4 regions of the Nonomuraea sp. NPDC049695 genome follow, and region 1 is predicted to be linked to each of the others. Evidence: riboswitches for the same ligand, from Rfam matches in the RefSeq annotation. Region 1 holds a riboswitch; each other region holds the start of a gene.
What was found. A riboswitch is a leader RNA that binds a small molecule or an ion and turns the genes downstream of it on or off. The one in region 1 is predicted to bind cyclic di-AMP.
Positions count from the first base shown of each region.

Region 2: linked by a shared signal. The riboswitch ahead of AB0J64_RS14285 (C40 family peptidase) and the one ahead of AB0J64_RS35650 (hypothetical protein) in region 1 are both predicted to bind cyclic di-AMP.
Region 3: linked by a shared signal. The riboswitch ahead of AB0J64_RS27890 (GH25 family lysozyme) and the one ahead of AB0J64_RS35650 (hypothetical protein) in region 1 are both predicted to bind cyclic di-AMP.
Region 4: linked by a shared signal. The riboswitch ahead of AB0J64_RS54410 (CHAP domain-containing protein) and the one ahead of AB0J64_RS35650 (hypothetical protein) in region 1 are both predicted to bind cyclic di-AMP.

Region 1 covers NZ_JBFANV010000053.1:66,849-69,040, forward strand. The annotation lists gene galT (galactose-1-phosphate uridylyltransferase) at 1-717, shown strand, start outside; cyclic di-AMP (ydaO/yuaA leader) riboswitch at 782-922, shown strand; gene AB0J64_RS35650 (hypothetical protein) at 956-1,894, shown strand; gene AB0J64_RS35655 (DinB family protein) at 1,931-2,192, shown strand, end outside.
Region 2 covers NZ_JBFANV010000013.1:18,882-21,073, reverse strand. The annotation lists gene AB0J64_RS14290 (NlpC/P60 family protein) at 1-663, shown strand, start outside; cyclic di-AMP (ydaO/yuaA leader) riboswitch at 981-1,143, shown strand; gene AB0J64_RS14285 (C40 family peptidase) at 1,217-1,732, shown strand; gene AB0J64_RS14280 (hypothetical protein) at 1,828-2,192, shown strand, end outside.
Region 3 covers NZ_JBFANV010000035.1:25,585-27,776, reverse strand. The annotation lists gene AB0J64_RS27905 (hypothetical protein) at 1-181, opposite strand, end outside; gene AB0J64_RS27900 (copper ion binding protein) at 178-390, opposite strand; gene AB0J64_RS27895 (metal-sensitive transcriptional regulator) at 424-705, opposite strand; cyclic di-AMP (ydaO/yuaA leader) riboswitch at 1,011-1,154, shown strand; gene AB0J64_RS27890 (GH25 family lysozyme) at 1,167-1,946, shown strand; gene AB0J64_RS27885 (VOC family protein) at 2,006-2,192, opposite strand, start outside.
Region 4 covers NZ_JBFANV010000148.1:11,887-14,078, reverse strand. The annotation lists gene AB0J64_RS54415 (NlpC/P60 family protein) at 1-594, shown strand, start outside; gene AB0J64_RS54410 (CHAP domain-containing protein) at 711-1,373, opposite strand; cyclic di-AMP (ydaO/yuaA leader) riboswitch at 1,386-1,534, opposite strand; gene AB0J64_RS54405 (aminoglycoside phosphotransferase family protein) at 1,733-2,192, opposite strand, start outside.

The DNA.
Region 1 (2,192 bases):
GTGGGGAGGTGCGAGGTGGTCTGTTTCACCTCTGAGCACTCGTCCTCCTTCTCCAGGCTCTCCGACGACCAGGTCGAGCTCGTCATGGAGGCGTGGGCCGACCGTACGGCCGAGCTGTCCGGGATCGAGGGCGTGGAGCAGGTGTTCTGCTTCGAGAACCGGGGCGAGGAGATCGGCATCACACTCGCCCACCCGCACGGCCAGATCTACGCCTACCCGTACGTCACGCCCAGGACCAAGCTCCAGCTCGACGCCGCCAGGCGCTACACGAAGGGCAATCTGTTCGCCGACGTGCTGGCCGCAGAGCGGGCCGAGGGGACGCGGGTGGTGGCCGCCAACGAGCTGTGGACGGCCTTCGTGCCCGCCGCCGCGCGCTGGCCGTACGAGGTGCACATCTACCCGCACCGGCAGGTGCCCGACCTGGCCGCGCTGTCGGAGGAGGAGCGCTCGGCGTTCGCACCGCTCTACACCTCGGTGCTGCGGGCCTTCGACGGCCTGTTCGGCGTCGTGATGCCGTACATCTCGGCCTGGCATCAGGCGCCCGTGCGGCGGGACCGCGATCTCGCGTACCTGCACCTCGAGCTGTTCAGCATCAGACGGGCGCCGGGCAAGCTCAAGTTCCTGGCCGGGTCGGAGTCGGCCATGGGAGCTTTCGTGAACGACGTGCTGCCGGAGGAGGCCGCGCGTATGCTTCGATCACAAGTAGATCACTATTAGATTGCTAGTTAGGGTCGCATTACTCGTGATCTACCACTAACATCCCTTTTGCACCGGTTGTCACGACCGTTGCGCGCCTAATCCCGGGCGTGTCGCCCGGGAGCCGGGGACCCATCTAGTTCTGGGGTGAGTCCGACCACGTGTCGGTAGGGCATCTCCGCGCCCGAACCCGTCAGCTAACCCGGCCGGCAGAGGGAGAGGAACATTCCACGTGGCGGCTGCGTCCCCGGTGTCCCCCGTGACTCTTGCCATCGGTCTCATCACCGCCGCCGCCGTCGCCTTCCTCCCGGCGACCGCGGCGTCGGCGGCCCCCAAGCCGTCGGAGACCCAGCTTCGCGCCCAGCTCAAGCAGCTCAACAGCAAGGTCGACAAGCTCATCGAGACGTACAACCTCAAGCGCGTCGAGCTGGCCAAGGCGCAGCAGGCCGCCAAGGCCGCCAAGGAGCGCCTGACTGTCGCGGAGCAGACGCTGGCCGCGGCCGAGCAGCGGGTCGCCGACATCGCCAGCATGCGTTACCAGAGCCACGACCCCTCGGTGCCGGCCGTCCTGCTCTCCGCCGACGGTGGCGGCGTGGCCCTGCTGGAGCAGCTCACGGCCGAGCAGCAGGCCGTCGTGCAGGGGGTGGCCAAGGCCCGGGACGACAAGAAGAGCGCCTCCGACCAGGCCGCCGCGCTCACCGCACAGATCAGCGCGGACGCGAAGCAGGTGTCCGCGCAGCGCGATGAGGCCCAGGACGTCATCGACGACATCCAGAAGAAGCTCCAGGACCTGGTGCCGTTCGGTCCTGGCCGCAGTGCGAACGGCAGCTGGGCGCCGGAGCTCCCCACGGGGTCGGACAACATCACGGCCCGTACGCGGCTGATGAAGGGGGAGGTGGCGAAGGCCTTCAAGCTGCCGTACGAGGTGGGCTGCTTCCGCTCGGGCTCCAGCGGCGAGCACCCGCTGGGACGGGCCTGCGACTTCATGATGAGCACCGGCGGCACGACGCCCTCGGCCGCCAACAACGCCCTGGGCGACCGCATCGCGGCGTGGGCGCTGGAGAACAAGGACAAGCTCGGCGTCAAGTACGTGATCTGGAAGCAGCGCATCAACATGGGCTCGGGCTGGCGGGCCATGGCGGACCGCGGCAGTATCACCGAGAACCACTACGACCACGTGCACATCTCCATGAACTGAACTCGGTCGGGCCGCCTCCAGATAAGGTCAACCCCCATGAACGACTCTCGGACACCCCCGCCGCTCACCGGCGACGAGCGGACCGTACTGAACAACTGGCTCGAGTGGCACCGTGCCACCCTGGCCTTCAAGTGCGCCGGTCTGTCGGAGGAGCAACTGCGCCTGCGCTCCGCCCCGCCCTCGACGCTGTCCCTGCTCGGGCTGGTGAGACACCTGGCGCACGTCGAGCGCGTCTGGTTCCGTCGCGTGCTGAACGGCGAGGACATTCCCAAGCTCTGGGACAAGGACCGCGACAACG
Region 2 (2,192 bases), on a different contig from region 1:
TTGCCCGGCCTGATCAGCACGGACGACCCCTCGGCCCTGCTGACGGGGCTGACACTGGCCGGGCAGATCTCGAAGGAGGAGGCGGCGAAGCTGGCCGCGTTCGATCGCGAGAACCGCGGGCTGAAGGCGGAGCGCGACAAGGCGGAGCAGGCGCTGGAGGCGGCCGACAGGGAGCGGGACGGCGTCGAGAAGGAACGCTCGGAGGTCATGAAGCTGATCAGCCAGCAGAAGAAGCTGCTGGACAAGCTGAACGCCTACAATCCCGGCAATCCACGCAGCGTCGGCATCAAGTACACGGGCCCCGCCTCCGGCAACGCCGCCGCCGTCCTGCGATTCGCCTACGCCCAGGTCGGCAAGCCGTACGTCTTCGGCGGCACCGGACCGAACGGCTGGGACTGCTCGGGCCTGACCCAGGCGGCGTGGCGCGCCGGTGGCGTGTCGCTGCCGCGTACGACGTGGCAGCAGTGGGCGTGGGGGGCCAGCCGCAAGGTCTCCTTGAACGACCTCCAGCCCGGCGACCTCATCTTCAGCAACGGACTGGGCCACGTCAGCATTTACGCCGGCAACGGGCAGATCGTCCACGCGCCTCAGACCGGGGACGTGGTCAAGGTCGTCAAGCTCTCCTCTTACGGCAGCGGCCTCGTGGGCGCTGTCCGCCCGTAGTCGCCCTTTCCACGACTCCGGCGTTGCCGGAGATCCTTCTTGGAACGTTCCCATCCCAGTGTGACAAACGCGACATTTGAGACCTGACACAACAGGGTGAAAGCAAATGTGAGCAGTGTCACATTCCGATAACGGAACCTGGCCTTTCAGCAGGGGCTTTTCGCCTTACAGCCCCCTTTATCTGATCTTTACAGGCCATGTCTCGCTTTGCCGATTTTTGACGGTTGCGCGTACCTTCTGGCGTCGTCCCGCTTGCAAGCGAGACAGCTCAAGATCCGCCGGCCACCGCCCCACATCCCCATGTGAATCCTTGATCGGGCGGTGACCTGCCGAATCCGTGCAGCCAGGAGGCACGGAGCCGGGGACCCAGCGATCCCAGTTCCCCAGGGATCAGGGGTGAATCGGCGCGAAATCGCGCCGTAGGGCTACTTCCAGGCCCGAACCCGTCAGCTAACCCGGTAGGCGTTCGTGGAAGTCACAAGGAGAAATCCTGTCTACGTCCCCGCATAACCCCCGTCTGTCCCGCCTTGCCCTGAGTGGCGTAGCGCTCTCGATGACCGTGACGGCCGGAGGTCTGGTCCTCCATGCCCCAACGGCTCGGGCGGCGACGAACACGTCCGCTTCGACGGCCAAGGCGGTCACGGCCGCCCGCACCTCGACGTCGGCCAGAGTCGCGACGCTCAGGGCGGTCAAGATCGCCCGGCAGAAGTCCAAGGCCCGCAAGGCCGTCGCCGTGGCCAAGCACCAGATCGGTGATCCGTACCGGTACGGAGGCACAGGCCCTGGTTCGTTTGACTGCTCCGGCCTCGTCCAGTACGCCTGGAAGAAGGCCGGCGTGAAGATCCCGCGCGTGGCGAGCAGCCAGTTCGTCCGCATCAAGAACAAGATCTCCTGGCGGCACCTCCAGCCGGGCGACCTGATGTTCTTCAGCGGGCTCGGCCACGTGGGCATGTACGTCGGCAAGGGCAAGATGGTCCACTCGCCGCGGACAGGCGAACGGGTACGCATCGACAAGCTGAGCAGATGGCGCAAGGCGTCCTTCGTCGGCGCCGTCCGTCCCGGCAGCTGACCGAGCCCCCGCCCGAACTCGTTTCGGGCGGGGCTCGTTCTTTTGTACTGAAGTCTCCCGTGGGCCGACTACGATCGGGCGTCGTGTCGGGGTGGATGAGTCGTCGGGTCGCGGTGGCCTCCATCGCGATCCTCGCCCTCGCTCCCTCCGCCGCCCCCACCCCTGATGCGCCGAACCTCCCGCAGGAGGCCCGCCACCTGTGGCGTGACGGTGCGGTCCTGGTCCACGGAGCGCGCTCCGTCGTCGTCGGCCACCACGCTCCGGAAGGGGAGCTCAGCGAGCTCGCGCGCCGGGCCGACGCGGCAGCACAGCGGGTATCGGGCGTGCTCGGCCGGCCGGTACGACCGCTGATCGTCGTTCCCGGCTCCGCCGCGGAGGCCGCCAGGCTGGCCGGGGTGGGCAGGATCGACGGGCTGGCCGCGCTGGCCGACGGCGACCGGGTGATCGTCGTCCCCGAGCT
Region 3 (2,192 bases), on a different contig from region 1:
TTGCGGTGGTCTCCTCATGGCCGTCGTGGCCGTCGGCGGCGGGAGCCGGATGGGCCGTCCCGTGGTCGGGCTTGGCCGGTGCCGGGCCGACGTCGCCCACCGCGTTCCCGACGCCCAGGGCGCCGCCGAAGACGACGGCCAGCCCCAGCACGTAGGCACCCAGTTTGGTCGCCGCGTTCATGCCGGATTCGCCACCTCGTAGCCCGCTTCCTCCACGGCCGCGACGATCGTCGCCGTGTCCACGGGGCTGTCGCTCTCGACGGTCAGCAGGCCGCTGGCCAGGTCAACCTCCACCGAGGTGATCCCGGCGACCTCGCCGACCTCTTCTTTCACCGAGCTCACGCAGTGGCCGCAGGTCATGCCCTTGACGGTGTAGGTGGCGGTAGCCATATCGATCAACCCTTTCCGGTGTGTTCGGTGCTGTCAGGAGCGGACGAGCCGCGCGATGGCGTCGGAAGCCTCTTTGACCTTGGCCTGAGCCTCGGGACCGCCCTTGGCGGTGGCCTCGGCCACACAGTGGGCCAGGTGATCCTCCAGCAAGGAGATGGCGACCGACTGCAGGGCGCTGGTGGCCGCCGACACCTGTGTCAGGACGTCGATGCAGTACTTGTCGTCCTCGATCATCCGCTGCAACCCGCGCACCTGACCTTCGATGCGACGCAACCGGCGCAGCTGGTCCTGCTTGCTGTCGCTGTATCCGACCATGTCTCCCCCTTCCGACACTCTCACCATACTATACCCCCCCACCGTATTTCAAACCCGAGCCGGACCCGTGCGGCGCGGCGCCGGTCCGTGCCCGGCGACCCCCAAATCTTTTACCGAGTCCTGCATCCCTTACAGGCACGGCACTTCAGTGCCGTCCAGCGACCGGCAGCGGCCAATCCGATTTGCCCTACTTGCACTATCTATGCCTATATGTCTATCTTTTGCCTAATCGCGACATAGATGTGACGACCTTTCACCGCATCGTTGCCGCTTGGTTGACCGGACCGTGCGCTGCCCTCCAGGGCAGTGTCCGGCCGCCGAATCCGCGTCTCGCGGAGCCGGGGACCCACCTTCTCGGGGTGAATCGGACGCCAGCCCAGCCTGCGCCCGTAGGGCACTTCCAAGCCCGAACCCGTCAGCTAACCCGGTAGGCGGCATGGAAGCAAGGAGTCAATGCCGTCATGCCCGAGCCTCGGCTTGCCGCAATCGCCCGTATTTCCCTCAAGAATCGCCTCAATCCCCTCACCCAGCGCGTCAGCTTCGCCGTCGCGGGTGCGATCCTCGCCGGAACGACCGCCATCGCCGGCGTGGCCACCATGACGCTCGCAGCGCCCACCAGCCACGTCCCGACGTACGAGGCCCAGCCTGAGACCGGGTCCCTCACCTACGGCCTGGACATCTCGAACTACGAGCCCCTGTACGACTGGAACGCCAGCGAGGCCCAGTTCGGCATCATCAAGGCCACGGAAGGCACGAGCTTCCGCGACGCCTCCTTCGCCAGGCACTGGCTCCAGTTGGGCAAGAAGGGCATCGTGCGCGGCGCCTACCACTACGGCCACCCCGGCAACGACCCCGTCGCGGAGGCCGAGCACTTCCTGTCCGTGGTGAACGCGCAGCCCGCCGAGCCCGGCGACCTGCTGGTCCTCGACCTGGAGACCACCGACGGCAAGTCCGTGGCCGAGGTCAACGCCTGGGCCAAGGCGTGGCTGTCGTACGTGAAGGCCAAGACGGGAATCACCCCGATGTTCTACAGCGGCTGGAACTTCGCGGACACCTACGGCAAGGGCCTGGCCGAATACCCCCTATGGGTGGCCCACTACAGCAAGGCCAAGGGAGCGGTCACCCCGCCCGCCGACTGGAAGTCCTGGACCATCCACCAGTACACCGAGTCCCCCATCGACCAGAACGTCTCCGCGCTGACCGTCGACCAGCTGCGCGGCCTGGGCCGCCGCGCAGCCTGAGCAGAGCAGCGGCCGCCAGAAGCCGGCGGGCTCGGCATGAGTCAGCTTGATGCCTCGGTTCACTCGCTGACGTACTGGTCGGCGTAAGCCTTCGAGGGCGCGATGGGCGTGATGACATCGATCAGGACGCCGTTGGGGTCGGCCACGATGAAGTGCCGCTGCCCGAAGTCCTCGCTGCGCAGTTCGAGCTCAGGTCGCAGCCCTTCACCGGCGACGAGCCGTTCCCACTCGGCATCGACGTCCTCC
Region 4 (2,192 bases), on a different contig from region 1:
GAGGCCAGGGCGGCGAAGATCCGGGCCTACGACGCGGCCACCAAGGAGCTGCGCGATCGCCGCAACGACGCCAAGCGCCTCCTGGCGGAGGCCGACACCGCGCGCGACCAGGTGAGTGACGAGAAGGCGAAGGTCGACAAGCTGGTCAAGGAGCAGACCAAGCTCCTGCGCCGGCTGGGCGCCTTCAAGACCGGCGACCCCAACAGCCCCGGCATCGAGTACACCGGCCCGGCCTCCGGCAACGCCCGCTTAGCACTGCAGTTCGCCTTCGCCCAGGTGGGTAAGCCGTACCGGTACGGCGGCACCGGGCCGGGCTCGTACGACTGCTCCGGCCTGACCCAGGCCGCCTGGCGCCGGGCAGGAGTCGAGCTGCCCCGCACCACCTGGACGCAGTGGGGCTGGGGAGCCGCCCGCCGCGTCCCGCTCGACCGGCTGCAGCCCGGAGACCTGCTCTTCAGCAAGGGCCTGGGACATATGGGCATGTACGCCGGCAACGGCAAGATGGTCCACGCGCCCCAGACCGGAGACGTCATCAAGGTGGTCGACCTCGACGACTACTGGCGTACCCGCCTGCTCGGCGCGGTCCGCCCGTAGCAGGCCAGGGCGGCAGGGTCACCCCCGCACCGCCTCGGCGAACCCCGACAGCATGGGCAGCGCCCGGCCGGCTCCGCATCCGACGTCGACGCCGCCGGACCCCGGAGACGGGCTCGTCAGGGTTTGTACTGGGGATAGCCGTAGCCCACGACCTGGGACGTGGGCCGGATCCGCTCCTCCACCCGGCCGTCGTCCGTGTTGCCCTCGATCGTGGTGATCGTGCCGTTCCCGTTGTCCTGCTTGACCAGGCCCATGTGCTCGATGCCGCTGATGCTCTTCGTCTGCCAGGCGAAGAAGACGACGGCACCGGGCCTGGGGACGGCGCCCCAGCGCCTGTTGGCCTCGAACCACTTGGCCCAGGTGACGGTGTAGGAGTCCCACCCGATGGTCGGCCGGGCGCCGGCCTTATCACCGACCCAGGCGACGAACATGGCGCACCACGGGGCGTTGGCGTAGGACTGCGGCGTGCCGCCGTCGCGGGCCACGGTCTCCGCCGCCCGGGGCGAGGACATGTACCAGCTCTGGAACGGGGTTCCGCCGCCTGCGGCGTTCTCGGTCACGCCGATCTGGGACTCGGCGATTCTGATCACTTGCTCCGCGGCCACCTGGCCGGGAGCCTTCTGGACGGTGCCCCATTGCGACGTTCGCGTGTCGGGCTGGTGATGGACCGCGAAGGTCGGCGTACCGGCGAGGCCCGCGCCCACGGCGACGCTCATGCACAGGGCGAGGCGGGAAAGGTTTCCGGTCTGCAGGGCACCCGTGAAGATGTTCTTCCCCATAGGGCGGATTGCTCCTTGCTTCCATGCCGCCTACCGGGTTAGCTGACGGGTTCGGGCGTGGAAGTGCCCTATGGGCGCCCCGTACGGAGGCGCGCCGATTCACCCCAGAGAAACTGCGGGTCCCCGGTTCCGCGAAGTCGCGGATTCGGCGGCCGCGCCACCTCTACGCGAAGTCGTTCGCGCAGGTGAAGCGCGGTCTGGGCAATACGGAAGGCGCCATGCGGCGTCTGGTTCTGCCGCAGATACGCCTGAGTAGCACGAAAGTATTCGAATGGCATATAAAGGTGCAAGTAGCACCGGCGAATATTCGCGCGAAACCCCCGCAATATAGATGATTGACTACCCGCTCTTTGTCTTTTCTAGACCTGGGGACCGGCAGGGCGTTCCGTGAGCGACTCCGCCAGGCGGTCCGCGAACTCGGTGAGCCAGTCCAATCGTGGCCCGCTGCGCGCGATGCGGAATCCGTGGTGGCGGCCCCAGAACGCAGCCTGGACGGCATGGAACTGGGCCCAGCGCCGGACGCGTTCCCGATCGACCTCCGCCGCCTCGGCGAAGACGTCCAGCATGCGGTGGAGAGCCTTGTGCGGGTCATCCGCCTCGAGGAGCGTCAACGCGCGCGACTTGAGCAGGGCGCCGCCGTCGTAGGCGGGGTCTCCGACGTGCCCCTTGGGGTCGACGGCCAGCCATGGCTCACGGTCGGCGCGCAGGATGTTCCTGGGGTGGAGGTCGCCGTGGACGAGGGTGTCGGGCTGGACGCGGCCCAGCTCGCGGACGGTCGCCACGGCGGCGTCCACCACGTACGGCGGCAGCGCATGCGCC